3 regions of the Pseudoxanthobacter sp. M-2 genome follow, and region 1 is predicted to be linked to each of the others. Evidence: riboswitches for the same ligand, from Rfam matches in the RefSeq annotation. Region 1 holds a riboswitch; each other region holds the start of a gene.
The links. Region 1 has a riboswitch for thiamine pyrophosphate ahead of thiM (hydroxyethylthiazole kinase). Riboswitches for the same ligand answer to the same signal wherever they lie in the genome.

Region 1 (9,580 bases):
CGGCTCCTGCGCTTCCTCGAGCCCGATCAGCCCGCAGGCGAGGGTGGCAGCGGTGGCGAGATAGGGGTTGGCGTCGGCGCCGACGACGCGGTTCTCGATGCGGCGCGCCTCCGGCGGCGCGTCCGGCACCCGCAGGCCGCAGGTGCGGTTGTCACGGCCCCAGTGGACGTTGATCGGCGCATCCGATTCCAGACGGATGCGGCGGTAGGAATTCACGTTCGGGCAGAACAGCGGCATCGCCGTCGGCACGTGGCGCTGCAGACCGGAGACGTAGTGCAGCAGCGCGGCCGAGTCGGAGGCGTCGGGCTCGACGAAGATGTTGCCGCCGTCGGAGGTGCGCACCACCGACTGGTGGATATGCATCGCCGAGCCCGGCTCGTTGACGTGCGGCTGCGCCATGAAGGTGGCGAACATGCCGTGCCGCATCGCCGCCTGCCGCGCCGTCCGCTTGAACAGGAAGGCCTGGTCGGCGAGTTCCATCGGGTCGCCGTGGCGGAAGTTCATCTCGAGCTGCGCCGGCCCGCTCTCGTGCGCCATCGTGCCGATCTCGATGCGCGAGGCCTCGGCGAAGGAATAGATCGCCTCCACCACCGGGTCGAACTCGTTCGCCGCCTCGATGCCGTAGGCCTGGCGGCCGCTCTCGGCGCGGCCGGACTGGCCGGGCGGGGCGGCCAGCGGCAGGTCGTGGTCGGTCGACTTGGCGACGAGATAGAACTCGATCTCCGGGGCGATGATGGGTTTCAGGCCCCGCGCCTTGTAGGCGTCGAGCACGGCGCGCAGCACCGAGCGCGGCGCATAGTCGACGGGCGTGCCGTCGGTGAAGGCGCAGTCGCAGATCACCTGCGCCGTCGGCAGCCCGTACCAGGGCACGATGCGGATGGTGCCCACATCCGGCACGGCGCGGATGTCCTGGTCGATCTCGGCGGCGACCTTGGTGTCGTAGACGGAATCACCCGTCACCCCCTGGATCAGCACGTGCTCGGGCAGCCGCAGCCCGGTGCTCGAGAAGGCGCGGATGAAGTCCTCTCGCGGCACGATCTTGCCGCGCATCATCCCGTTCATGTCGGGGACGATGCACTCGACCTCGTCGATGTTCAGGCGTCTGAGCCAGGCGATGCATTCGGCGGGATTGGTCGGCACGTCGGTGGTCGGCATGGAAGGCTCCGGCGCAGTCTCTCCCGCCAGTGTGCGCCGCCCGCCCCCCGCCCGTCGAGGGGAGGCGCCTCGGATGCCTGCCGTCAGACGCTCACCTTCAGACACTCACCGTCAGACGCTCACCTGCATGCCGATCTCCACCACCCGGTCTGTCGGGATCTGGAAATAGTCGGTGGCGTCGCTGGCGTTGCGGGCGAGCACGATGAAGATGCGGTCCTGCCACAGCGGCATGGCGGATTTCGCTGCCGGCCGGATCGAGCGGCGGGAGAGGAAGAACGAGGTCTTCAGGATCTCGAACTTCCAGCCGAGCCGCCGGCAGATCTGCAGGGCCTGCGGCACGTTCGGTTCCTCGACGAAGCCGAACTGCATGGTCACCTTGCTGAAGTGCTCCGACAGCCTCTCGATGGTGATGCGCTCCGCCTCCGGCACGCGCGGCGCGTCGCTCGACAGGATCGTCAGGATGACGTTGTGCTCGTGCAGCACCTTGTTGTGCTTGAGGTTGTGCATCAGCGACGACGGCGCCGACAGCGGGTCGCTGGTCAGGAAAACCGCCGTGCCGGGGACGCGGTGCGGGTGGCGCTTCTCGAGGCTGGCGATGAGGTCGGTGAGCGGCACCTCGCTCCGCCGTGTCTTCTCGATCAGCAGGCGCGAGCCTCGCCGCCACGTCAGCATCAACAGCACGATAAGGCCCGCGACGAGCAGCGGCACCCAGCCGCCGTGGTGGACCTTCAGCAGGTTGGCGGCAAGAAAGGTGACGTCGATGACGAGGAACGGCAGGATGACCGCGACTGCCGCCCCGAGCGGCCACCGCCACACCTTCCAGACGACGACGAAGGCCATCAGCACCGTCACCACCATGGTGCCGGTGACGGCGATGCCATAGGCCGACGCCAGCGCCGCCGAGGTGCCGAACATGCCGACCAGCAGCACGACGCCGAGGAACAGCAGCAGGTTCACCTGCGGCACATAGATCTGGCCGGCGTGCTCGGCCGAGGTATGGCGGATGGTGAGCCGCGGCAGCAGCCCGAGCTGTACCGCCTGCCGGCTCAGCGAGAACGCTCCGGTGATCACCGCCTGGCTGGCGATGACGGTGGCGGCGGTGGCGAGCAGCACCATCGGCACCAGCGCCCAGCCGGGGAAGAGCAGGAAGAACGGGTTCTCCGCCGCCTCCGGCTGCGACAGCACCAGCGCCCCCTGCCCGAGATAGTTGAGGGCGAGCGCCGGCAGCACCAGCACGAACCAGGCGAGGCGGATCGGTCGCCGTCCGAAGTGGCCGAGGTCGGCATAAAGCGCCTCGGCGCCCGTCACGGCGAGGAAGACGGCGCCGAGGGCAATCAGCCCGGCCTGCCCGTGCTCGGCCATGAACAGCGCGCCATACCAGGGATTGAGCGCGTTCAGCACGCCGGGGTCGTCGAGGATGTGGACGGCTCCCGCCGCCCCCATCGCAAAGAACCAGACCGCCGTGATCGGCCCGAAGAAGGCGGCGACGCGGCCGGTGCCGCGGTTCTGCACGAGAAACAGCCCGGCGATGATGGCGAGCGTGATCGGCAGCACGAACGGCTCGAAGCGCGGCTCGACGAGCTTCAGGCCCTCGACCGCCGACAGCACCGAGATCGCCGGCGTGATGATCGCGTCGCCGTAGAACAACGCCGCCCCGGCGATGCCGAGCGCCAGCATGACGCCGGCGCCGCGCCCGAAGGCGGTGCGGGCGAGCGCCATCAGCGCCAGCGTGCCACCCTCGCCGCGGTTGTCGGCGCGCAGCAGGATCAGCACGTACTTGACCGTGACGATCAGCACGAGCGCCCACAGGATCAGGGACAGCACGCCGTAGACCTCGACGCGCGAAATCGTGCCGTCCTGGTCGGCGGCGGCGAGCGCCTCGCGGAAGGCGTAGAGAGGGCTCGTCCCAATGTCGCCGTAGACGACGCCGACGCTGCCCAGCGTCAGGGCGAGGAGGTTGCCGCCGGCCACAGGGGTGGTCTCGCCGGACGGCTCGGCCGTGGCTCCGGCGACGGCCGGCTTGGCGCTACTCATGGGTGGACATGGGCCTCGACGCCGATTGTGCGGCGCAACGTCGGACGCTACTCCCACTATCGACACACCCGCAAGCGGCCGCGGCACTCAGGCGCGGCGGCGGGTCCGGATGGTGTCGGCCGCCTCGGCGAGCGGCATCGGCCGGGCGAACAAATAGCCCTGCAGGAGGTCGCAGCCCTCGGCGGTGAGGAAGTCGGCCTGCGCCTGCGTCTCCACCCCCTCGGCGACGACGAGCTTCGACATCGTGCCGCCGAGCGTGATGACGACCCGCGCCAGTTCCTCGTCGCCGCGGTCGCTGCCGATACCGTCGACGAACGACTTGTCGATCTTGATGGTGTGGATCGGGAACTGCCGGAGGTAGGCGAGCGAGGAGAAGCCGGTGCCGAAGTCGTCGAGGGCGAAGCGGCAGCCGATGGCGCCGAGCCGTCGGATGTTCTCCATCACCGCCGGGGACGATCGCAGCAGCACCCCCTCGGTGATCTCGAACTCGATGCGCGGCGGATCGACGGCATGTTCGGCAAGCATCGCCGTGATCTCGTCGGCGAAGTCGGTGTGCTCGAGGTCGATCGCCGACAGGTTGATCGACATGCCGATGTCGCTGCCGCCGGCGGCGTCGATCGCCGCCACCGCCTCCAGGGCGCGGCGGACGATGAGCCGCGTCATCTCCTGGATCAGCCCGGATCGCTCGGCGGCGGGCACGAAGTGGTCCGGCCGCAGCACCGAGCCGTCGGCACAGCGCCAGCGGGCGAGCGCCTCGAAGCGCCGGATGGCGCCCGTGGCGGCATCGACCTGCGGCTGGAACAAGAGGAACAGCGCCGTCTCGGCCGGCTCGGTGCGCAGCAGCGTCTCGATCGCCAGCCTGTCATGCGCCTGCCGCTCCAGTTCCTCGTCGAAGAAGCAGACGCGGTTGCGGCCGGTGCGTTTCGCCTCGTAGAGGGCGAGATCGGCCTCGCGCACGAGGTCATCCGATGTCGTCGCCGGTCCCGAGACGGAAACGCCGACGCTCACCGTGATGGAGAAGCGCCGCTCGCCGACGGCGAGCGGCAACCGCAGCCGCTCGACGATGCGCCCGGCGATACCGGCGAGCGCATCCGGTTCCGGGATCGTCGGACACAGCACGGCGAACTCGTCGCCGCCGAGCCGCGCCACGCGGTCGCTCTCCCCAACGATCTCGCTCGCCACCTGCGCCACCGCGGCGAGCAATTGGTCTCCCGTCTCGTGGCCGAGGGTGTCGTTGATGTCCTTGAAGTGGTCGAGGTCGAACATCAGGAGCCCGACCGACCGGCCCGTCTCGCGTGCCGCCGCGAGTGCCTCCTCCACCTGGTCGAACAGCGCCCGCCGGTTGGCGAGCCCGGTGACGACGTCGTGCAGGGCGTCGTGGCGCAGCTTCGCCTCGGCACGCTTGCGGGCGGTGACGTCGGAGTGCGAGCCGGCCATGCGGTAGGGCACGCCGTGCTCGTCGCGGACGGCGAGGCCGCGCACCAGCATCCACAGATAGGTGCCGTCGGAGGCGAGCAGGCGGTGCTCGATCTCGAAATGCGGCGAGCGGCCGGCGAGGTGGTCCTCCAGCGCGCCGAGCACGGCGGCGCGGTCGCCGGGGTGCATGCGGTCGAACCAGATCGACGGCGCGTCCCGCACGTCCTCCTCGCGGTAGCCGAGCATCGTCTTCCACCGCGGCGACAGATAGAGCCGGTTGGTCTTCAGGTCCCAGTCCCACAGGGAATCGTTGGCGCCGCGGATCGCCAGGGCATAGCGCTCCTCGCTGTCGCGGAGCGCCCGGTCCGCCCGCCGGCGCTCGTCGGCCGTCTGCACGAAGGTGTTGAACCAGCGGGACAGCTCGGCGATCTCGTCCTGGCCGTTCACCGGCACCGGCCGCAGCGCCGCCGGATCGCCCGCCTGGAAGCGCTTGAAGCGCTCGGTCAGCTGCTTCAGCGGCGTCACCACCGTCTGCGACAGCGCGAACCCGACGGCGGCGACGAAGGCGAGGCAGATCAGCAGCGCCACCGAGGTGGCGAGCGCAATGCCGGCCGTCTCCGCCCGGATCGTCCGCTGCGGCACCAGCGCCAGCACCCACCAGCCGGTCTGGTTCGAGCGCACCGCCGTCACCAGCGTCTCGACGCCGTCGATCGTCATCTCGGTGGCCGCCGGCGGATCGGCGAGGGCGGCGATGAGGTCCTCCGGCACCGTCGTGCCGATGCGCTCGGCGTGCGGGTGGTAGACGATGCGCCGGCTGCCATCGACAACCATCAGATGCGAGCCGACCCCGAGGCTCGACACCACGAACTGCCGGTAGAGCGCGTCGACGTCGAAGTTGACCAGCACCGAGGCGACCGCCCGCCGTGTCACCGTCTCGCGGTCGGTGCGCCAGATGCCGCGGCCGGCGGTGATCACCAGCCTGTCGGGCGAGCGCGGGTTGAGGTTCTCGACGATGCCGAACCAGTGCGTCCGCTCGCCCGCGCTCGCGAGAGCCGACAGGATCTCGCCGCGGCGGTCGCTGTCGGGCGGGGCGGAATCGAGGGTGCCGCCAACGTGGTAGTAGGTGCCGTTGGCGGCGAGCACGTCGATCGACACGAGCCCGCGGATGTAGAGGTAGTTGCTGAGGATGTAGCCGACCTTCGCCTGCGTCGCGAGGCGGGTGTAGGCGTCGGTCTCGATGCGCTCCTGCGACACCGCGTCGACGATGTCGTCGACGCTGACGATGCTGCCGATCAGCGATTCCACCTGTTCGAGCTGCAGGTCGAGATAGTCCCGCTCCGCCTCGAGCAGCGCCACCGAATAGCGTGCCGCCAGCCGGTCCACCACGGTCTGCGACACCTCGAACGAGGTCAGCCCGAGCACCAGCAGCGGCAGCACGCCGAGAACGGCGATGTAGGCGACGAACTTGACGAGCAGGCTCGCGTGCCGCCGCCGCCGCGGCGCCGCCCCCTCGGGTCCCGCCATTGCGGAGCCGGAAGCCGCGGTCGGTTCGGACGAGGGCGCCGGGTCCTGTCCCGAGCCGGATGCGCGGTCGCGGGCCGGGTCTCCCGCCTGAACTCTCACCGGATGGGCGGCCGGGTCCTGGACCGGATCCTGGCTCATGGCCCCCCGGTCGGCGTCGGTGCCGCGTTGATGGTCTCCGCATCGACGACGATGACGTCGATCATCGTCACCGCCGGCACGCTCTCGCCGCGCAGCAGGCTGAGGGCGTAGGCGACGCCGGTGTGGCCCTGCAGGTCGGCCTGCTGATCCACCGTCGCCTGCAGCTCGCCGGTAGCGATCGCCTGGCGCGCCTCATCCAGGGCGTCGAAGCCGGCGACGCGCACGTCGAAGCGGCCCGCGTCGCGCAGGTAGCGGCTGGCGCCGAGCGCCATCATGTCGTTGGCGGCGAAGACGAGCGTGATCTCCGGGTGGGCTGTCATCACCCGCTTGGTGACGTCGTAGGCCTCGTCGATCTTCCAGTTCGCGCTTTCAGAGGCGGCGATGGGCACGCCCGCCTCCTCGAAGCCGCGCACGGCGCCCCGCCGCCGCGCCTCGGCATTGTCGGCGCCGCGGATGCCCTCGAGCACGAAGGCGGCCGGTGGCCGGTCCGGCGAGGCGGCCGCGTCCGCCACCAGGCGGCGGGTGGCGAGCAGGGCGCCGGCCTCGTTGTCGACGCTGACGAACGGCACGTCGACGAGGCCGGAGCGGGCGAGGAAGTCGGGGTCGAGGCGGTTGTCGATGTTGACGACGGGGATGCCGGCCTCGCGGGCGCGTTTCACCGCCGGGATCAGCCGCACCGAATCGCCCGGGGCGATGACGATCGCGGAGACGTTGTCGGCGACGAGCTCGTCGACGATCGCCACCTGCTGCTCGATCGAGGTCTCCTGGGCGCCGGTGCGCACGAGCAGCTCGGCCCCGAACTCGTCCGCCGCCCGCCGCGCCCCCTGCTCCATCTTCAGGAAGAACGGATTGGTCAGCGTCTTCATGACGAGGGCGACGCGCGGCACGACCATCGCCGCGTCGCTTGCCGCCTCGCTGCTCGCCGCCGTCTGCGCCGGGGGCGTCGCCTCCTCGCAGGCGGCGAGCGCGAGCAGCAGCGCGGCGGCGGTGATCGCCCGGCGCGCAGTGCCGCCGAGGACGCCAGACACAGTCGAGATGGCGCCCGCGAGCGTCATGGCCGTGGCCCCCGGCAGGCCGTGGCGATGGGGGTCGCGGCCTGCTTCCTCGATGCATCCGGTCACGCGGGTGGCGACACCCGCGCATGAACGTCCGGATACGGGGCCTACTCTAAGCGCGCCGGCGTGGTCCTACCAACCGGAATCGCCGGACTTTGGCGCCACGCGCGGGTTCAACTCACCCGCGCCCGCGCCTCGAGGTCCGCCGGCGTGACGGCGGCGAGCGTATCCAGCAACCGCACGGCGAAGCTGCCGGGGCCGCTCGCGCCATCGGCAGCGATCTCGCCGGCGACGCCGAGCAGCACCATGCCGGCGGTCGCCGCCTCGAAGGCCGGCAAACCGGCACCGAGGAAGGCGCCGATCAGCGCGGTGGCGGCACAGCCCGTGCCCGTGACGCCGGCGAGCATCGGCGTGCCGTTGGCGATGCGGACGAGCCGGGTGCCGTCGGAGACCACGTCGACCGCGCCGGAGGCGACCACCGCCGCCCCCGAGCGCACGGCAAGCCGCCCGCAGGCCTCCACTGCGGCGTCCGCCTCGTCGGCGGCATCGACGCCGCGCCCGGTCGCCGCGCTCCCTGCGGCCGCCAGGATCTCCGAGGCGTTGCCGCGCACGACCGCCGGCCGTTCCAGGAGCAGCGTAGCCACCGCCTCGCGACGGAACGCAGTGGCGCCGCCGCCCACGGGATCGAGGATCCACGGCTTGCCGACGGCGTTGGCCGCGCTGGTGGCGGCGAGCATACCGTTCAGCCACGGCTGCGAGATCGTGCCGATGTTGATGACGAGGGCGCTCGCGATCGCCGCGAACTCGCCCGCCTCCTCCTCGGCGTGGATCATCGCCGGCGCCGCGCCGGCGGCGAGCAGCACATTCGCCGTCCAGCCCATCACCACGTAGTTGGTGATGTTGTGAACGAGCGGCCGTGCCGCGCGCATCTGCGCGAGGGCCTCGCCGGGCGAAACGGAAAGCGTCGTCATCCTCGTGTCTCCTCCTCGCGTCCGGGGGCGGGGAGGGCGGCCGCGTCACCGGAAGCTCCGGCCGCGGCACATCGCCGTTCCCTTCGCCGGTACGACCCGGATCAGGTTCGATGGGTGTGATCTCAGCCGCGTGCGCGGCACCCCAAGGCAGGGCGGATGATACACGGGATCGCGGGGAGGGGAAGCGGGGGGAGGGGTGGCAGTCCGCCACCAAGGCCGCGGCGAGGCGGGGCGGCGAGGCGGGGCGGCGAGGCGGATGAGGCGCACCTGTCCCTCCCCTGCCAGGGGGAGGGACAGACCGCGAAGCGGTCAGGGTGGGGCCTGTGAATCCGAATTCAGGTTCGCGTTGGGATTGACAGGCCCCCCCCTGCCGCGCCTGCGGCGCGGCTGTCCTCCCCCCTGGCAGGGGGAGGACGCAACCACCCCCTCACCGTTCCCCCGCCGCCCGGTACGCCGCCGGCGACACCCCCGCCCGGCGGGCGAAGAAGCGGGAGAAGTAGGCCGGGTCGGTGAAGCCGAGCGAATAGGCGACCTCGGCCACCGTCATCGAGGTGTAGACGAGGCTGCGCTTCGCCTCGAGCAGCACGCGGGCGTGCAGCACCTCCTGGGCGGAGCGGCCGGCGACGCGGCGGCAGACGGCGTTGAGGCGGCCCTCGCTCAGCGCCAGTTCTGACGCCAGCGCGCCGATGCGCGGCTGCGTGCGGAAGCGTTCCTCGACCAGCCGCCGATAGCGATCGAACAGCGCGGCATCGGCATTCGCGAGGTCGGTGCCCACGGCGCCGGCCGCCCCGGCTGCGTCGCTGCCGCCGTGCGGCCCGGCCTCGACGGCGCGGGCGACGGCGACCAGCGCCAGCGATACCCGCGCCAGGATCGCCGCCCGGCTGCCGGCGCGCGGAAAGCGCACCTCGCGCTCGATGGCGGCGAAGGCCGCCAGCGTCTCGGCCGCCTCCTCGCCGCAGAGCGCCACCTGGGCGGCGTGGCTCGCCGCGCCGGCGAGGCCGGGGTCGCCGAAGGCGGCGAGCGCCGCTGCGAGCCCCTCGGCCGACAGCGTCACCACCCAGCCCTCGGTGCCGGGCTCGAAGGCGAAGCCGTGCACCACCACCGGCGGGGTCGAGATCAGCATCGGCGCGGTGAGCGTCAGCCGACGGCCCTCGAGGTCCATGACGCCGCCGCCCGCCGCCACCGCCATCACCTGGTGGAGGTCGCGGTGGCGGTGCGGGCGGATCGTCCAGTCGTGCAGGGAGGCCCGCGCCCGGATCGTCTCGACGTGCAGGAAGCCGACCTCGC
Region 2 (9,580 bases), 160 kb from region 1:
GATGCCGCTGACGCCGAAGCCGAAGGCGGTGCCGCACGTCTGGGCGTGGAAGGACCTCTATCCGCTGGCGCAGCGCTCGGGCGAGCTGGTGCCGGTCGGGCGTGGCGGGGAGCGCCGTGCCATCGGCCTCGCCAATCCGGGGCTCGGCGGCCATGCCTATGTCAGCCCGACGCTGTGGGCGGCGATCCAGTATCTCGGCCCGCGCGAGACCGCGCCGGAGCATCGCCACTCGCAGAACGCCTTCCGCTTCGTCGTCGAGGGCGAGGGCGTGTGGACGGTCGTCAACGGCGACCCGGTGCGGATGAGCCGCGGCGACTTCCTGCTCACCCCCGGCTGGAACTTCCACGGCCACCACAATGTCACTGACCATCCGATGGCGTGGATCGACGGCCTCGACATCCCGTTCGCCCAGCAGATGGACGTCGGCTTCTTCGAGTTCGGCTCGGAACGCGTCACCGACGCCGCGACGCCGGCGTTCTCGCGCGGCGAGCGGCTGTGGTGCCATCCGGGCCTCAGGCCGCTCTCGGGGCTGCGCGACACCGTCTCCTCGCCGATCGGCGCCTACCGCTGGGAGGTCACCGACCGGGCGTTGACCGAGCAGCTCCTCCTCGAGGAGGAGGGCCAGCCGGCCACTGTCGCGCCGGGCCACGCGGCGGTCCGCTACGTCAACCCGACCACCGGTGGCGACGTCATGCCGACCATCCGCGCCGAGTTCCACCGCCTGCGCCCCGGCACGGTGACGCAGACGCGCCGCGAGGTGGGCTCGTCTGTTTTCCAGGTCTTCGAGGGACGCGGCGTGGTGACGCTCGACGGTGGCGAGACGTCGTTAGAGACGGGCGACCTGTTCGTGGTGCCGTCCTGGTGCGCCTGGTCGCTGGCCGCCGAAGGATCGTTCGACCTCTTCCGCTTCTCCGACGCGCCGATCATGGAGCGGCTGAGCTTCGCCCGCACACAGGTCGAGGGTGGCGACCGCTGAGGCGGGGAGGCCGGAGATGGATCCCCTCGAAGCGGCCCGTGCCGCTCTGCGCGTCCGGCAGGGCGCCGGCGCGCGCCATGACGCACCCGAAGCGCCGGCCGAGGCCTTGCTCTGGGCGCGGCTCGGCACGGCCTGCGTCGCCCGGCTTTTGAACGAGCTGCCGGACGCGGCGCTGTACGCGCCGAGTGCTGTGCCCGGCTGGACGAGGGCGCACGTCGTCGCCCGCCTCGGCTATCAGGCGCGGGCGCTCGCCTGTCTGGCGGAGGGTGCGGCGAGCGGTGCCATGCAGCCGATGCACGCCTCGGAGGAGGCCCGCAGGGTGGAGATCGAGAACGGCGCCTCGCTGCCGGCGCGGGCGCTGCGCCACCTCGTCAGTCACGCGGCCGCCCATCTCGACGTCGAATGGCGCGATCTCTCCGGCCCCGCCTGGGACGCCCCCCTGACGCTGCCGGACGGGTCCGTGATCGCCACCCGCGACACGCCCTGGCTTCGCGCCCGCGCGCTCTGGCTCGGCGCCGTCGATCTCGACGCCGGGGGCTCGCTGCGCGACGCGCCGGAGGGCTTCCTCGACCGTCTCCTCGCCGAGGCGGCGGCGACCTGGCAGGGTCCCGACCGCACGCTCATTGCCACCGATCGCGCGTCCCCAATCCGCCTCGGCGCCGGCGGCTCCGCCATCCGCGGCCGTGCCGCCGACCTCGCCCGCTGGATCACCGGGCGAGGTCCGCCGGCCGGACCGGCGGCACCAGGCCTTTCGCACGAGGAACCGCTGCCCGGCGTGGCGGTCGACCCGACATCCGAGCTCTGAAGGAGCGTTCATGTCCCGACATCTGTTCCCGCCTCTGCAGTATCCGACGGTGCCGGCCGGTTCGGCGCACTATCCGGTCCACCGGATCTTCTGCGTCGGGCGCAACTACGCAGAGCACGCCGCCGAGATGGGCGTCGAGGTCGATCGCGAGGCGCCGTTCTACTTCCTGAAGGATGCGCAGGCGCTCGTGCAGAGCGGCGCCACGATCGCCTATCCGCCGGGCACCGGGAACTTCCACTACGAGATGGAGCTCGTGCTGGCGATCGGGGCGCCCGTCTTCCGGGCTTCGCCGGAGGCGGCGACCGCCGCCATCTGGGGCTACGGCTGCGGCCTCGACATGACCCGGCGCGACCTGCAGCTCGCCGCCCGCGCCAAGCAGCGCCCGTGGGATCTCGGCAAGAACGTCGAGCAGTCCGCGGTGATCTCATCGCTGGTGCCGGCGGCCGAGGTCGGCACCATCGGGCCGCAGCGCATCTGGCTCAGCGTCAACGGCGTCGTGAAGCAGGACGCCCACCTGTCCGACCTCGTGTGGTCGACGGTCGAGCTCGTCGCCCACCTGTCGCGCTTCTACCACCTGGCGCCGGGCGACCTGATCTATACCGGTACGCCGGCAGGGGTCGGCGCCGTCGTAGCTGGCGATGTCATCCACGGGGGCATCGACGGCCTGCCGCCGATCGAGCTGAGGGTAGGACCGGCCGAATGATCTTCCACGGCTATTTCCGTTCGTCCGCCGCCTGGCGGTGCCGCATTGCGTTCAATCTCAAGGGCGTGGCGATCGAGGACCATCGCTTCGTCCACCTGCGGCGGGTCGAGCAGCGTGCGCCGGACTATCTGGCGCTCAGTCCGCAAGGCCTGGTGCCGGCGCTCGAGCTCGATGACGGCACCACCCTCATCCAGTCGCTGGCGATCATCGAGTGGCTGGAGGAGACGCACCCGGCGCCGCCGCTGCTTCCCGCCGATCCCGAGCACCGGGCGCTGGTCAGAGGATTCGCCCAGGTCATCGCCTGCGACATCCATCCGCTGCAGAACCTGCGGGTGCTGAAATATCTGCGTGAGGAGCTCGGCCAGACACAGGCCGGGCTCGATGCCTGGTGTGCGCGTTGGCTCGGCGACGGGCTCGCCGCCTGCGAGGCGCTCGTCGTGCGGAGCGGCGGCGACGGGCGGTTCTGCTTCGGCGACAGGCCGGGCCTCGCCGACGTCTGCCTGGTGCCGCAAATGGCCTCGGCCGACCGCTTCGGCGTCGACACCTCGGCCATGCCGCGGCTGCGGGCGGTGGCCGCCGCCTGTGCCGAGATCCCCGCCTTCGCCGACGCCGCTCCGGCGCGCCAGCCGGACGCCGAGCCCTGAGGCCGTGGCACCGGGAGCGCTCGAACCTCCCGTCGCTGCCCTTCGCGCTTGCGAGCCTTCACCGTTCGCGGACCCCGCGTCGGTCTCCATCCGGACGTCGGTCCCACCCTTGCGGCCCACCCCCTTCGTCGTCTAACGTCCCACTCGTCTCACGGGGTGCCCGTTCCCACGGGCTGAGAGGCGGCTTCAAGCCGTAAACCCGTCGAACCTGATCCGGGTCGTGCCGGCGGAGGGATCGAGATGACGGCCTTTGCGCCTTCAATCGAATGCTACCCCCTTGCTCGTTCTCAGTCCGACGGCGCTCGCCCGCGCCGCTGGATGGCCGCGTCCCGGTTTCCCGCTCCCCGCGCACCGGATGCCGCTCTATGAACCAGCCCGACAAGAACCAGCCGGACCGCTCCCGCACGCCCAGCCTTCGCCGCTCGGTCGCGACCGCCCTCACCGCCGCGCTCGCCCTCGGTGCCTTCGCGGCCGGCCCGGCGGCGGCCCAGGACAAGCCCGTCCTCACCGTCTACACCTATGACGGCTTCCCCTCGAAATATGGCCCCGGCGGCACCATCAAGGAGCGCTTCGAGGCGGAGTGCGACTGCACCCTCGAGTGGGTCACGGCCGACGACGGCGGCACGCTGCTCGCCCGCCTGAAGCTCGAGGGCGACGCCACCCAGGCCGACGTCGTGCTCGGCCTCGACACCAACCTGATGGGCGAGGCGGAGGCGAGCGGGATGTTCGCCCCGCACGGCATCACGCCGACCGGCCTCACCATCCCGGTCGAGTGGACGAGCGAGACCTTCCTGCCCTTCGACTGGGGCTGGTTCGCCTTCGTCTACAACGAAAAGAAGCTTCCCAACCCGCCGAAGAGCCTCGCCGAGCTCGTCGACGGCGAGGGCGGTCCGACGCTGCTCATCCAGGACCCGCGCACCTCCACTCCCGGCCTCGGGCTGCTGCTCTGGCTGCAGGAGGTCTATGGCGACAAGTCCGGCGAGGCGTGGGCGAAGCTGAAGCCGAAGATCGTCACCGTGACGAAGGGCTGGTCGGAAGCCTACGGCATGTTCATCGAGGGCGAGGCCGACATGGTGCTGAGCTACCAGAGCTCGCCCGCCTACCACGTCATCGCCGAGAACCAGGAAGGCTTCCACGCGGCGATCTTCCCCGAGGGCCACTACGTGCAGATCGAGGTCGCCGGCATCACCAAGGCGACCGACGATCCCGAACTTGCGAAGAAATTCATGGCCTTCATGATCTCCGACGGCTTCCAGTCGGCGATCCCGACCGGCAACTGGATGTATCCGGCGGCGCTGCCGGAGAGCGAACTGCCGCCGGCGTTTGCGGCGCTGCCGAAGCCGGGGAAGAGCTTCCTGCTCGATCCGAAGGTGGTGCAGGAGAACCGCCGCGCCTGGATCGACGCGTGGCTCGCCGCCTACGGCAACTGACCTCCCGGTGAGAGCCCTTACGCTCGCGCCGTCGGCGCTCGCCGGCGGCGCGGCGCTCGCCCTCGTCGGCGGCGTCGTCGCGATCGCCGCGGTCGGCCTCGTTTCGGCCGCCGGCACCCTGCCGGCGGTGCCGTGGGCCTATGTGCGCGGCATCCTCGCCTTCACCGTGCTGCAGGCGACGCTTTCGACGGCGATCTCGCTCATCCTCGGCGCTAGCCTCGCGCTGGCGCTCGCTCGCCGGCCGGCGTTTCCCTGTCGCGGTGCCGTGCTGGCGCTGCTCGACCTCGCCTTTGTGCTGCCGCCGGTGGTGGTGATCTTCGGCGTCGTCGCCGTCTACGGCAATGCCGGCTACGTCCGCGAGATCAGCGACGCCATCGGCCTTTCCACCGGCCGCTGGCTCTACGGCCTGCCGGGCATCCTCATCGCCCACGCCGTCTTCAACGCGCCGTTCTGCGCCCGCGTCTTCCTCGCGGCGCTGGAGGCGGTGCCCGGTGAGCACTTCCGCCTTGCCGAGCAGCTCGGCATGAAGCCCGGCGCGATCTTCCGGCTGATCGACCGGCCGATCCTGCTTCGCGAGGCGCCCGGCGCCGGCGGCCTCGTCTTCCTGCTCTGCTTCACGAGCTTCCCGATCGTTCTGGCCCTCGGCGGCGGCCCCGGCGCGGCGACGCTCGAGGTCGCGATCTACGAGGCGATCATGTCGGAGGCCGATTTCGGCCGCGCGGCGGTGCTGGCGAGCGTTCAGATCCTCTGCTGCCTGGCGCTGATCGGCGTCGCCGCGGCGCTCGAGCGGCGGCCGGCGGAAGGCGGGGAGGGCGGCTGGCGGCAGCCGCGGCCGGACCGCGCCGCCGCCCTGCCGCGCGCGATCGACACCCTCGCCGGCCTCGCCGGTCTCGCCGTCGTCGCGGTGCCGGTTGCCGCCGTCGCCATCTCCGGCGTGCCGGCGCTGCCGCGGCTCCTCGATCGCGAGGTGCTCGACGCCGCCGTGACGAGCGCCGTCATCGCGCTGCCGGCGGCCGTGCTCGCCTCGGCGCTGGCGCTGTCGCTCGCCGCCTTCTCCCGCCACCTGAAGCTCGACCGCGCCGCGCCGCGCTGGGCCATGCTGCCGCGCCTCGCCGCCTTCGCCATCCTGCTAGTGCCGCCGATCGCGCTCGCCGCCGGCCTGTTCGTCGCAGCCCGCGCCGTCACCAACCCGTTCGCGCTGGGTGCGCCGCTGATCGTGCTCGTCAACGGCCTGATCGCGCTGCCCTTCGTGCTGCGACGGGTGGAGCCGCCGCTGATGCTCGCCGGCGAACGCTGGGGGCGGCTTGCCGACGGCCTCGGCATCGGCGGCCTCGCGCGCCTTCGCATCGTCGACGCGCCGCTGCTGCGGGCGCCGCTCGCGGCGGGCTTCGCCACCGCGCTGGCGCTCTCCTTCGGCGATCTCGGCGTCGCCGCCTTCTTCGGCTCCGGCCGGCTCGTCACGCTGCCGGTGCTGCTCTACCAGCGCCTCGGCAGCTACCGCCTGGACGAGGCGGCCGCCATCGCGCTTCTCATCGGCGTCGTCACGTTCGCCGCCTTCCTGCTCGCCCGCCGGCTCGGCGGAGGTCCCGATGCTGATCGTCTCTGAACTTGCGGTCGAGATGGCGGGTTTCTCCGCCCGCTACGACCTCACCGTGCCGCGCGGCGCGCTCTGCGCCGTCGTCGGCCCCTCCGGCGGCGGCAAGACGACGCTCTTGCACGCCATCGCCGGCTTCGTTCGCCCCGCCTCCGGCACGCTCACCTTCGACGGCCGCGATCTCCTGCCCCTCGGGCCGGCCGAGCGGCCGCTGACGCTGGTCTTCCAGGAGCACAACCTCTTCCCGCACCTCACCGCCGCCGACAATGTCGGCCTCGGTATCCATCCAGGCCTGCGGCTGACGGCCCCCGACCGGGCGCGCGTCGATGCTGGCCTCGCCCGCGTCGGCCTCGAAGGCCTCGGCCCACGTCGGCCGAACCAGCTCTCCGGCGGCCAGCGCCAGCGCGTCGCGCTCGCCCGCGCGCTGGTGCGCGACCGGCCGCTGCTGCTGCTGGACGAGCCGTTCTCCGCCCTTGACCAGGACCTCCGCCGCGAGATGATCGCGCTGGTCGACGACGTCCGCCGCGAACGCGGTCTCACCGTCGTCATGTCGATCCACACGCCGGAGGACGCCGCCGCGGTCGCCGACATGATCGTCGAGGTGCGCGACGGCCGCGTCGACAGCCTCGCGCCGCCGCGCTCCTGAGGGGGCGGGCGCCGGCGACTGTGACGCCGGAGGCCGTGTCGCCGCCCCGTCTTGTCGACACGCGCGGCGAGGCGTAGACAGGGTTCCGCTGCCGTGTACGACCGCGCCGATGCGCCGCCGGTAGCCCCGCCCTCCGCGGCACGCCGGCCGAGCGCCGCTGCCCGCCCCCGACCGGACCTTTCCGCCTTGCTCGAACCGACCACGCTCGCCATCGTCACCGTCGGCCTCGGGCTCGGCGGCATCGTCAAGGGCGTCACCGGCATGGGCCTGCCGCTGATCGGCGTGACGCTGCTCGCCACCTTCATCGGCGTGCCGCACGCCATCGCCATCCTGGTGGTGCCGACCCTCGTCACGAACGCCTGGCAGCTGTGGTCCTACCGGCACGCCTGCGAGCGCGGGCAGATGCGCTTCCTCGTGCCGATGCTCGGCCTCGGCGCCATCGGCATCGGCTTCGGCACCTGGCTGCTGGTCGAGATCGACGAGACGCTCTTGTCGCTCGGCCTCGCCTTCATGCTGCTCGCCTACGTGGCACTGCGCCTGACGAGCCCGAACTTCCGCATCGCGCCGGGCCTCGGCCTCATGCTGTCGGCCCCCGTCGGCTTCGCCGCCGGCGTGCTGCAGGGGGCGACCGGCATCTCGGCGCCGATCGGCGTCACCTTCATCCACGCCATGCGCTTCGCGCGGGCCGCGCACGTCTTCGCCGTCTCGGCGATGTTCATGGTGTTCGCCGTCTCCCAGGTGCCGGCGCTGACGGTCGCCGGCGTGCTGACGCCGCAGCGCTGGCTGGAGAGCGCCTTCGCGCTCCTGCCGGTGGCGCTGTTCATGCCGGTCGGCACCTGGATCGGCCGCCGCGTCGACCACGCCACCTTCGACAAGGCGATCCTCCTGCTTCTGACCGTCACCGCGCTGAAGATGATCATCGACGCGATCTGGTGACCGGCGGCCCGGACGTCCGGGCGCTCGAAAAGTCCAAGTCTGCGCCGGCTTCGTGCATGGCGACGCCCGTTCCCTTGCGCCACAGTCGCCTCGATGGTGACCCCGACGGGTCGCGTGTCGGGAGGCAAAAATCCATGCGCAAGCTGCGCACCCAGGTCGGCATCGTCGGCGCCGGTCCCGCCGGCCTCGTGCTCGGCGAGCTGCTCGCCCGCGCCGGCATCGAGGCGGTGATCGTCGAGCGCCACGATCGCCCCTACATCGAGGAGCGCATCCGCGCCGGCGTCATCGAGCATTGGGCGGCAGCCCTCCTCGACGAGCTCGGCCTCGGCGCCCGCCTGCGCCGCGAGGGCCTCGCCCACCACGGCATCGAGCTGCGCTTCGCCGGCCGCGGCCACCGCATCGACTTCCCCTCGCTCACCGGCGGCAAGGAGGTCGTCGTCTACGGCCAGCACGAGGTGGTGAAGGACGTCGTTGCCGCCCGCCTCGCCGCCGACCGGCCGCTGCTCTTCGAGGTGTCGGACACCCGGGTCGAGGGGATCGAGACCGATCGTCCGGTGATCCGCTTCGTCCACGAGGGCGAGGAGGTGGAGCTTTCCTGCGACTTCATCACCGGCTGCGACGGCTTCCACGGCATCTGCCGGCCCGCGATCCCCGCCGGCGTGCTGACAGCCTACGACCGCGTCTACCCGTTCGGCTGGCTCGGCATCCTCGCCGAGGCGCCGCCGTCGAGCGAGGAACTGATCTACGCCTGGAGCGAACGCGGATTTGCCCTCGCCTCGATGCGCTCGCCGACGATCACCCGCCTCTACGTGCAGTGCCCGCCCGACGACGATGTCGCCGCGTGGTCCGACGACCGCATCTGGGACGAACTGCACCGCCGGCTCGCGGCGCCGGGCTTCTCGCTGACCGAGGGGCCGGTGCTGCAGAAGTCGATCACCGCCATGCGCTCCTTCGTCGTCGAGCCGATGCGGCACGGGCGGCTGTTCCTCGCCGGCGACGCCGCCCACATCGTGCCGCCGACCGGGGCGAAGGGCATGAACCTCGCGCTCGCCGACGTGCTGGTGCTGTCGCGGGCGCTCGAGGCCTTCTACCAGGACGGCGGCACCGCCGGCCTCGACACTTATTCCGACACCTGCCTGCGGCGAATCTGGAAGGCACAGCGGTTCTCTTGGTGGATGACGTCGATGCTGCATCTGTTCGAGGACGACAGCGCCTTCGACCGCCGACGCCAGCTCGCCGAGCTCGACTACGTCACTTCGTCGACCGCCGCCGCCACCGCGCTTGCCGAGAACTATGTCGGGCTGCCGTTCGACTGAGCGCCCGCCGCGACGGCCCTACTGTCAAGAAGCTGTGATCGAACGGTTCTAGGGTTCGCTTGTCCCCGAGGCGCCCGCCGATTCGGTGGCGGTCCCGCCCCAGGCCCGCCGCCGCACGAAGACCCACCCTCCGTACCGACCCCGCCCGCCGGTCCGCCGCGACCCGCGGCCCGGGATGCGTGCGCCGCGGTGACAGCGGTCGCCTCCGCAACCCGCGGAGCCCTGCATGACCCGCCTCATCCTCGACCGCCCGCTCGACCGCCGCCGCCTGCTCGACATCTCCTGGAAGGCGTCCGCCGGCGCCATCGCGCTGTCGCTGATCCCCGGCGACGACCTCTTCGCCGCGCCCTCGCTCGGCACCAATCCGTTCACGCTCGGCGTCGCATCGGGCGACCCGACGCCGGACGGCATCGTGCTGTGGACACGCCTCGCCCCCGATCCCCTCGTCGGCGGCGGCATGCCCGCCCGCGGCGTCGGCGTCCGTTGGCGGATCGCTACCGATGCGGCCATGACCAACGTCGTGCAGGAGG
Region 3 (9,580 bases), on a different contig from region 1:
TCGAAGATCTGCAGTCCAAAAAACAGATACAGAAGCGGCGAAAACAGGAACGCCGCCCTCGAGAACGGAAACAGCCAGTAGAGCAGGCTGGACATGTAGCAGATGCGCTGCGGGAAGGAGAGGCCGCGCTTGAACATCGGGTTCTTCAGGATCATGACCTGCGTCATGCCCTGCGCCCAGCGAGAGCGCTGGGTGATGAAGCTGGTGTAGGTCTCGGGCTGGAGGCCGGCGACAAGCGGTTTCTCGACATAGACGCTCGTCCAGCCGCGCGAGTGCAGCTCGAGGGCCGTCTCACAATCCTCGGTGATCGAGAGGCCCGAGAAGCCATTGCTCTCCCGCAAGGCTTCTCGCCGGAGCACTGCCGCCGAGCCGCAGAAGAACGACGCGTTCCACTTGTCGAGTCCGCGCTGGACCATCCCGTAGAACTGGTCGTTCTCGGAGGCCATGCGGTTGAAGGTGTTGAGGTTGTACTCGACCGGGTCGGGATTGATGAAGAAGTGCGGCGTCTGCACGAGAAAGAGCTTCTTCTCGCGCTTGAAGAAGCCCACCGTCTCGGTGAGAAAGTCGCTGGTCGGCGCGTGGTCGGCATCGAAGACGGCGACGAGTTCCCCGTTCGTGACACCGAGCGCGGCATTGAGGTTGCCGGCCTTGGCGTGCTCATTGCGGGCACGCGTCAGGTAGACCGCGCCGAGACCCGTAGCGAGTGCGGTCAGTTCCTCACGCCGCTCCCTCGCGGCTTCCGCCTCGAAGCGGTTGGTGGAGTTGCACTTCTGCTCGGTGCCGCCGTCGTCGAGCAGGTAGACCGTCAGCTTGCCGTCCGGGTAGTCCATCCCCTTGGCGGCGGCGACGGTCATCGCCAGCAGCGCCTTCTCCTCGTTGTAGGTGGGAATGAAGACGTCCACCGTCGGCAGGTCTTCGTCCGACAGCCGGGGTGCCGGCGGGCGCTTCAGCGGGTCGGAGACGACGAACAGCGAGATCGCCAGGATGCCGACGCTGTACATCTCGGCGACGTAGAGGATCATGCCGGGGATGAAGTTGGCGAGCGGCTCGACGGGGGGCAGCGACGAGGTGGTGCGCCAATAGACATAGCGCAGCACGACGGCAGTTCCGAAGGCGAGGAAGATCGAGCGCCACAGCCCCATCGGCCGGAACATCTTGATGATGGCGATGGCGGCGATCGCCACCAGCCCGACCGCCAGATGCGTCGCCATGCTGATCGGCTGGGCAAGCAGCCCGATCAGCAGCACCGAGCTGGTGATCCACAGAAGCGCCCAGACGACCGTCATCGCGCCCTCCCCGCCCCGTGCCGACGGACGCCGGAGATCATCGCCGACGCGATCACGGCGACGCCCTCGGGGCGGCCGGGACGACGGTGGATGGCGCCGGTGCCGCCGGTGCCGGCGAGGCCGGGACAACCTGGCGGACCGGCTGCTGTCCGGCCCCCGGCGCCGGCGGAACCGTCGAGCTCGGCTGCGGCGACGGCGAAGCGGCGGGCGATGCCTCGCTCAACGCCGGCGGCATGCCGAGTTCGGTCGGCGCCGACGTCGGGCTGGACGGCCGCACCATCGTCGGCTGCGCCACCGGCGTGGGCAGCCGGTCGGAGGGCTGCCGCACCGTGCGGACGGGCGCCTGGGTCGCCTCGGGCCGCCGTGTCGTCCGTGGCGGCGCCGCGACGACGGGGGCAATGCCGACCGGCGGCGGAGCAGCGGCTGCGGCCCGCGAAGCGGCGGCCTGGTCGGTCAGCGGATTGATCGATACGCCGCGCTGGCCGATTTCCGGATCGGCGGGCGGCGGCGTGCCGAAGGGGTTCCAGTTCGGATTGGGAAGGGTGGCGACGAAGGCGAAGCCGTACATCACCGCCAGCAATTGCGCGTCCGTCACGCCGCGGCGGCAGAGCCGCAGCCTGAGACTGATCTCCCCGCGCGCGCTCGGCTCCTGGAAGATGTTGCGCTGGGCGTGGATGCGCTGCCACGCATAGAGGCAGCGGCCGTTGGCGTTGCCGCCGAAGGCGAAGCCGAAGGGGCCGTAGCTGTTCTGGGCATAGTCCGGCGAGATCGCCATCGGCAGCGGGATCTTGCGCCGCATCTCCGCGCCGATCTCGGTCAGGGTGCCGGTGTCCCGCTTCAGGTTGCCGGCATCGGGCGGCGCCTTCAGCGGACCGTAGAAGGTGACGTCGATCGTGTTCTCGCCGGAAACGCTGCCGTCGGTCTGCAGGATGATCGTCTGCCGGACCGCGTTGCGGTAGGTGCGCTGGATCACGCCGATGACGGTCGGCCCACCCACCGGCGGCGCGACGAAGGCAGCTTCCGGCCCGAGCATCCGGTCCTGCGCGAGGGCGATCGGCTCGACCCGCTCGCCGTAGGGCGCCATGACGCAGCCGGCCAGCGACAGTGCACTTACGAGCACGACCGTTCCGCCGCGCATCCGGGGCCAAAACTGCAACACCATACGCCCCATCCGGCGCCCCTGCCCATCGCCCTTAACCGAACGTTAGGCACATTGGCGGAGGTTGAGGGGTTGCGTAAAGCACCCAGCCGGGGCGCTCAAGCGCGCATGCGGGCCAGCGGGAAAATATCCCCTGTCACTTTGCCGGCATCCGCCCGAGCGACTGCGCTCTCAGTCGACGAAGTCGGCGCAGCGCGGCGCCGGCGCGGCGCCCCAGGGCATGATCGGCACCGACGAGGTCGAGTTCTTCGGGCTGCCCTCGATGATGCGGTCGGAGTAGACGAGGTAGACCAGCACGTTCCGCTTCGTGTCGCAGCCGCGCACGATCTGCATCCGCTTGAAGACGAGCGAGCGTCGCTGGCTGAACACCTCCTCGCCCTGCTCGAACTTCTCCTTGAACGTGATCGGGCCGGTCTGACGGCAGGCGAGCGAGATGTCGGAGACCTCCTCGGCCAGGCCGAACATGCCCTTGTACCCGCCGATGTAAGGCAGCGTGTAGTGGCAGGCGACGCCCTCGATCGCGGGATCGTCGATGCCGTAGACGACGAGCTTGGCGTCTGGCGAGAGCATCCGCCAGACCGTCGTCTTCTCGAAGATCTCGTCCGGCCCCTGGGCCAGGGCGGGGGACGCAAGAAAGAGGGACAAGGCGGTGGCGGCGGCGAGGCGGAGGATGGACATCGGCGATCCTTCGTGAAATGGCGTCCGGCATCGATATAGGAAGCGGACGGCGCAGTTGCGACGGACGCGGGCGGCCCTCGTCGGGCCGGCGGGGGGTGAGCATGATCCCGGTTCTCATCGGCACGCTCGCGTGCCTGATCGCGGTCGCCATTCATACGACCGTGGTCAGCGCGGTGATCGTCGCCTCGCCCCGGCTCGCCCGGGATGCCACGCGACACCGCTTCTTTCGTATCGTCCGTACGGTCCTGCCGTCGGCCATCACCCTGCTCGTCGCCCACATGCTCGAGATCATCGTCTGGGCGTCGATCTACAAGCTGCTCGGCGTCACCGCCGACGGCGACGCGTCCTTCTACTTCGCCTTCGTCAACTACACGACGCTCGGCTACGGCGACGTGCTGCCGACGTCCGAATGGCGCCTGCTCGGGCCGATGGCGGCCTGCTGCGGCATCCTGCTGTTCGGGTTGTCGACGGCGGCGCTTTTCGAGGTGCTCCGCCAGACGGCGCTGACCGTCGAGACGGTGGACGAGGCCGCGTCTACTCGGCCGCGGCCCTGAGCGGCAGATCGGGCAGTTCGTGGCCGATCGCCGCCAGCATGTTCTCGAGGAAATTGCGGGCCGAAGCCTCCCACGAGAAGCCCAGCGCATAGGCCCGGCAGCGGGAGCGGGGAATCTCGAGCGCCGCCAGCGCCGCCTTGCGCAGGTCGTTGTCGAGCACGCCCGTGCGGCTGTCGCCGATGACGTCGATCGGCCCCATCACCGGGAAGGCCGCCACCGGAACGCCGCTCGCCAGCGCCTCGATGACGACATTGCCGAACGTGTCGGTGAGGCTCGGGAACACGAAGACGTCGAGCGAGGTGAAATGCTCGGCGAGCTCGCGGCCGACCTTTGCGCCGGTGAAGACGACGTCCGGGAAGCGGCGCTGCAGATCCGCGACGGCCGGCCCGTCACCGACCACGACCTTCGAGCCCGGCAGGTCGAGCTCGAGGAAGGCCGAGAGGTTCTTCTCGATGGCGACCCGGCCGACATAGCCGAAGATCGGCCGCGGCAGGTCCAGGACCCGGCGGTGATCCGGGTTGAACAGGCTGTGGTCGACGCCCCTGTTCCAGCGCACGAGGTTGGTGAAGCCACGAGCCGCCAGGTCGCGCTCCAGCGTCGGCGTCGCCACCATGCAGGCGGCCGCCGCGCCGTGGAAATAGCGCATCCACGCATACGTCCAGTCTAGCGGCACGGGAATGCGGGCCGCGACGTACTCGGGAAATCGGGTGTGATAGCTCGTCGTGAAACGGACGCCGTTCCGCACGCACCAGCGCCGGGCGAGCACGCCGAGCGGGCCCTCCGTCGCGATGTGGATGAGCTCGGCGCCAGAATCACGAAGCCTGCCGTACACGGACCACGGCGTGGCCAGCGCCAGCCGGATCTCCGGGTAGGTCGGACAGGGGATCGTCTTGTAGTCCGCCGGGGTGAGCGTCTCGCAGGCGACACCGAACGTCTCGAGCTCCTCGAGCGTGCGCTCGAGCGTCCTGACGACGCCGTTGATCTGCGGGTGCCAGGCGTCACTGACGAGCAGGAGTCGGCTCATGCGGCGGCGCGTGCGCCGGGGGCTGCGACGGGGACGAGGCTCCGGGAAGAGCTCGCCCAGTAGACGAGCTCAAGCGTTCCATCATGGGATTCGATCACAGCGGTGCAGCTCTCCACCCAGTCGCCGGTGTTGATGTAACTCACACCGCCGAGGTCGTGCAAAGCGGCATGATGGATGTGGCCGCACACCACCCCGTCGACGGCCCGCCGTCGCGCCTCGGCCGACAAGGCATCCTCGAACTTCCCGATGAAGTTCACCGCGTTCTTCACCTTCAGCTTCGCCCAGGCGGAGAGCGACCAGTAGGTGAGGCCGATCTTGCGCCGGCCCACATTGAGCCAGGTATTCATTCCGAGGGCGGCAGTGTAGGCCCAATCCCCGAGGAATGCGAGCCACTTGGCGTGTCGGACGACGATGTCGAACTGATCGCCGTGGATGACCAGGAGCCGTCGGCCGTCGGCCGTCTCGTGGATGGTCGAATCGACAACCTCGACGCCGCCGAAATGCGTGCCGAGATAATCCCGCAGGAACTCGTCGTGATTGCCCGGGACGTAGACGACCCGGGCGCCCTTGCGCGCCTTGCGCAAGAGCTTCTGCACGACGTCGTTGTGTTCCTGCGGCCAGTACCACGCCCGCCTGAGGCGCCAGCCGTCAATGATGTCGCCGACGAGGTAGATCGTCTCGGCATCATGATGGCGCAGGAAGTCGAGCAGCAGGTGCGCCTGGCAGCCTCGTGTCCCCAAATGCACGTCGGACAGGAAGATGGTGCGGCACAGACGCGTGGGAGCGTCGTCGCTCATGGCTGGAACCTTGCTCGCGCCGGCCGACCTGGCAGCCGCCGCCACCGGAGGGCAGATTCGGCGGAACGAGCGGTCCGGAACAACTTCGCCGGCGCGCTCGGCCGCCGAGAGACACGATTCCGATTTCAGGATTGTGACGAGGTTCCCGGCTGTCAGGCGGGCCAGTGCGCATGGAAGTGGTGCACGGGGCCGTGGCCGCGGCCGATCGTCAGCCGGTCCGCCGCGGCGATGGCGGCGGCGATGAAGCGCTTGCCCTCGCCCACGGCCTCCTCCAGGGCGGCGCCCTTGGCGAGCCCGGCCGTGATCGCCGAGGACAGGGTGCAGCCGGTGCCGTGGGTGTTGCGGGTCGCGATCCGCGGCGCCCGGAACCAGACCGGATCGCGGCCCGACTGAACGAGCACGTCGGCCGATTCGTCGCCCGTGGCGTGGCCGCCCTTGACCAGCACGGCCGCCGGCCCGAGATCGAGGAGCGCCGTCCCCTGCGCCACCATCTCGGCCTCGTCAACCGCCGGCGAACGCCCAAGCAGCCGGGCGGCCTCGAAGAGGTTCGGGGTGATCAGCAGCGCCATCGGGAAGAGCCGCCGCGTCAGCACCGCCACCGCCGCGTCGGCGATCAGCGGGTCGCCCGAGGCTGCCACCATCACCGGGTCGAGGACGATGGGCGGCCCGGCCCAGGCCTCCAGCCCGCTGGCCACCGCCTCGATGACCGCCGGTTGCGACAGCATGCCGATCTTCACCGCCGCGACGGCGAGGTCCGAGAAGACCGAATCCATCTGCGCGCGAACGAACGCCGGCGGGATCTCCTGGATCGCCTGCACGCCGGTGGTGTTCTGGGCCACCAGCGCGGTGACGACGGTGGCGCCATAGACACCGAGGGCAGAGAAGGTCTTGAGGTCGGCCTGCAGGCCGGCGCCCGCCGTCGGGTCGGTGCCGGCGATGGAGAGCGCGATCGGCGTCGTCGGAACAGTCATGCGGAGGCCTCGGCACGGGCAGCATCGACGGCGCGGCGGAGCGCTCTCGTGGCAGCTGCAGGATCGGGTGCGGCACAGACTGCGGAGATGACGGCGACACCGTCCATCCCCGCGGCGATGACGGCGCCGGCATTTTCCGCGGTGATGCCGGAGATGGCGCCGACGGGCATCGCCCTCACGCGCCGGCGGACGGTCGCGGCGATCTCGGCAATGCCGGCGACGCCGATCGGCGGCGGTGCGTCCGCCTTGCTGCCGGTGGCGAAGGCGCACTGGCCGCAGACATAGTCGAGGAGGTCGAGTTCGGCCGCCTCTGCCTCGGCGACGGAGTTCAGGCTGAGGCCGAGGATGGCGTCGGGACCGAGCAGCCGGCGCGCGTCGGCGACGGCCATGTCGTCCTGGCCGACATGCGCACCGTCGGCGCCGGCGGCGAGCGCCACGTCGATGCGATCATTGACGACGAGCGGCACGCCCGAGCCCGCCAGCACGGCGAGGAGCGCCCGCGTCGTCTCGACCATTTCGCCGGTGGATGCGTGCTTGTCGCGGTACTGCAGGAGGGTGGCGCCGCCCGCCACCGCGGCGCGGGCGATGTCGGTCAGCGGCCGACCGTTCGAGGCCGACGGGTCCAGGACAATGTAGACCGAGTGGTCGACGCTGCGGCGCGCGCGAGCCCCGGCCGGCAGAGGCGAACCACCCGGACCAGCGGTTCTCGACAGTGTCTGTGCGAGGTGAGCAGCCATCCCATTCCCTCCGCCGGAATGACCCGGTTCAGGTTCGAGGGGTTGGTCGCGCACGACCTCTCAGCCCGGACGGGCACCCCCATGAGGAGGCGGCACCGTAGCCGCGGCGGCAGGCGGATGTCAAAGCGCTGAACCAGGGCCAACGCCCCCGATGCGACCCGCGTCGACCTCTACGGCGGCGGCACGTGCGAGAGCTTGTCGGGGTTGCGGACGACGTGGATGGCGGTGATCAGGCCGTCCTCGATCTCGAAGGCGGTGGTCTGCAGGGTGCCGTCCGCGTGGCGCGTTACATAGCCCGGCAGGCCGTTGATCCGCGCCTCGCGGACGACGCCCGGTCCGAGCGGCGCGCGGGCGAGCCGGCTGAAGAAGCGCGCCACCGCCTCGCGGCCGACGAGCGGATCCTTCACCGCCGAGGCGCGCCCTCCACCATCGGCGGTGAGCACGACGGAGGCGGCCAGCACCTGCGAGAGCGCCGATGCGTCGCCGCTGTCGGCGGCCGCGCGGAAGGCGCGCGCGATGCGCTCGCTCTCTTCCGTCGGCACGGGGAAACGCGGCCGCTCGGAGCGGACATTGCGGCGGGCGCGGGTCGCGAGCTGGCGGCAGGTCGCCGGCGATCGTCCCAGCGTCGCGGCAATCTCGTCGAAGCTCGCATCGAAGATGTCGTGCAGCAGGAAGGCGGCACGCTCCAGCGGCGACAGCCGCTCGAGCGCCAGCATCAGCGCGACCGACAGGTCGAGGGCTGCATCCTCCGCGTCTCCGCCGCCGAAGGCATCGGCCTCGAGCACGGGCTCGGGCAGCCACGAGCCGACATAGGTCTCCCGCCGCGCCCGCGCCGACTTCAGCCGGTCGAGGCAGAGCCGGGTGACGACGCGCGACAGGAAGGCGCCGGCATCGTCCACCGCGGCCCGGTCGGCTCCGTGCCAGCGGAGGAACGCGTCCTGGACGACGTCCTCGGCATCGGCGACCGAGCCCAGCATGCGGTAGGCAAGGCCGCGCAGCCGGCGCCGGTGCGGCTCGAAGCCATCCGCCGGCGCCGACGACGGGGGCAACGTGGCGTTCACGCCGCACTGCGCTCCTCGACCGGATGCACGGCACGAACGCCGACGTTGAGCCGGTTCCAGCCGTTGATCGCGACGATCAGCATGGACAGGCGAACGATCTCGGCCTCCGAGAAGTGGCGGGTGAGCTCGTCGTAGACATCATCGGGCACGCCTGACTCCGGGAGACGCGTCAGCGCCTCGGTCCACGCCAGCGCCGCGCGCTCGCTGTCGCTGAAGAGCGGCGATTCCCGCCAGGCGCTGAGGAGATAGAGCCGCTGCTCGCTCTCACCGTGCTTGCGTGCATCGCGGGCGTGCATATCGAGGCAGAACGCACAGCCGTTCAGCTGCGAGGCCCGCATCTTCACGAGCTCCATCAGCGATGTCGGGAGGCCGCTCGCCCGGACATAGGTCTCGAGGCCCATCATGGCCTTGATGGCGTCGGGGGCGGATTTGAACAGGTCGATACGGGGGGTCATCGTCGTCCTCTCGTTGCCCGGATGAGCCCGGGTTCGGAGACAGGACGAGACAGACCGACGAGGTGTGACACCGATCCGCAAAAATGTTGCCGACCGTCCACGTCGGCGCGGCCGCGGGTCGCGGCCGACCTCAGACCATGCCGACGGGCAGCAACCACCCATCAGCCTCGTCGATCAGTAATATTCCTCTTCCGAAGTGCCGCGGTAGAGGTTCATGATAGTGTTGCGCGTCCCGACCGAGCCAGCGAGCGTCTCGGTGCCGTGCCAGCTCTTCTTGCCCTTGCGATTGTTGACCGCAAAGGCGTATCCGGTGTTCGGCAGGAACTCGAACTTCTTGAACTTCTTCAGCGAGCGGCGCGTCAGCTTGGCGATGAGCGAGCCGTCTTCCTCATAGAGAACGGTGCCGATGTCGCGCTGGCTCTCGTCAGGCGGCAGATAGATCTGCATCGTGACGATCTTCTCGAGACCGTCGGTGTGCGGCTTGATGCGGTAGCCCTCGGTGTCACGCAGGAGCGTGCAGCGCGGCCAGGCCTGGATGTCGCCGACCTTCGCAGGCGTCGTGTCGAAGCGCAGCGCGATGTCGGTGGCGAGCTTGCGGAAGACCGCCTGCTTCAGCTCCGGCGAGGTCAGGATTTCCGTCATCTCGCGCCAGAACTGCTTCAGTCCCGGCGGCAGGGTGTCGAGGGCCTCGCGCGACAGGAAGAAGCGGTCGCGCGTGCTCTCGCCGTTCGGCCGGCGCCAACGCTCGATGTTGATGGGCGAGTAGACCGACTTCTCCGGCAGGCTCGCGAGGATGTCGCGGTAGAAGTCGGCGGGGAACAGCTCCCGCGCGTAGAAATACGAGAACGGGTGGTCGCT

Region 2: linked by a shared signal. The riboswitch ahead of thiB (thiamine ABC transporter substrate binding subunit) and the one ahead of thiM (hydroxyethylthiazole kinase) in region 1 are both predicted to bind thiamine pyrophosphate.
Region 3: linked by a shared signal. The riboswitch ahead of thiE (thiamine phosphate synthase) and the one ahead of thiM (hydroxyethylthiazole kinase) in region 1 are both predicted to bind thiamine pyrophosphate.

Annotation. Positions count from the first base shown of each region.
Region 1 covers NZ_JAWDIR010000022.1:220,044-229,623, reverse strand. Annotated here, with positions in the region: gene RUR49_RS12785 (glutamine synthetase family protein) at 1-1,155, opposite strand, end outside; gene RUR49_RS12780 (potassium transporter Kup) at 1,267-3,189, opposite strand; gene RUR49_RS12775 (EAL domain-containing protein) at 3,277-6,129, opposite strand; gene RUR49_RS12770 (substrate-binding domain-containing protein) at 6,264-7,322, opposite strand; gene thiM (hydroxyethylthiazole kinase) at 7,496-8,293, opposite strand; TPP riboswitch at 8,354-8,448, opposite strand; gene RUR49_RS12760 (helix-turn-helix domain-containing protein) at 8,721-9,580, opposite strand, start outside.
Region 2 covers NZ_JAWDIR010000022.1:384,202-393,781, reverse strand. Annotated here, with positions in the region: gene RUR49_RS13485 (cupin domain-containing protein) at 1-976, shown strand, start outside; gene RUR49_RS13480 (maleylpyruvate isomerase family mycothiol-dependent enzyme) at 993-1,781, shown strand; gene RUR49_RS13475 (fumarylacetoacetate hydrolase family protein) at 1,792-2,484, shown strand; gene maiA (maleylacetoacetate isomerase) at 2,481-3,128, shown strand; TPP riboswitch at 3,271-3,381, shown strand; gene thiB (thiamine ABC transporter substrate binding subunit) at 3,494-4,558, shown strand; gene RUR49_RS13460 (ABC transporter permease subunit) at 4,566-6,164, shown strand; gene thiQ (thiamine ABC transporter ATP-binding protein) at 6,148-6,798, shown strand; gene RUR49_RS13450 (sulfite exporter TauE/SafE family protein) at 6,985-7,734, shown strand; gene pobA (4-hydroxybenzoate 3-monooxygenase) at 7,878-9,050, shown strand; gene RUR49_RS13440 (alkaline phosphatase D family protein) at 9,277-9,580, shown strand, end outside.
Region 3 covers NZ_JAWDIR010000011.1:805,286-814,865, reverse strand. Annotated here, with positions in the region: gene bcsA (UDP-forming cellulose synthase catalytic subunit) at 1-1,286, opposite strand, end outside; gene bcsN (cellulose biosynthesis protein BcsN) at 1,339-2,406, opposite strand; gene RUR49_RS08790 (CreA family protein) at 2,617-3,123, opposite strand; gene RUR49_RS08785 (potassium channel family protein) at 3,225-3,677, shown strand; gene RUR49_RS08780 (glycosyltransferase family 4 protein) at 3,658-4,701, opposite strand; gene RUR49_RS08775 (UDP-2,3-diacylglucosamine diphosphatase) at 4,698-5,498, opposite strand; gene thiD (bifunctional hydroxymethylpyrimidine kinase/phosphomethylpyrimidine kinase) at 5,651-6,469, opposite strand; gene thiE (thiamine phosphate synthase) at 6,466-7,206, opposite strand; TPP riboswitch at 7,195-7,297, opposite strand; gene RUR49_RS08760 (sigma-70 family RNA polymerase sigma factor) at 7,377-8,267, opposite strand; gene RUR49_RS08755 (carboxymuconolactone decarboxylase family protein) at 8,264-8,722, opposite strand; gene RUR49_RS08750 (hypothetical protein) at 8,897-9,580, opposite strand, start outside.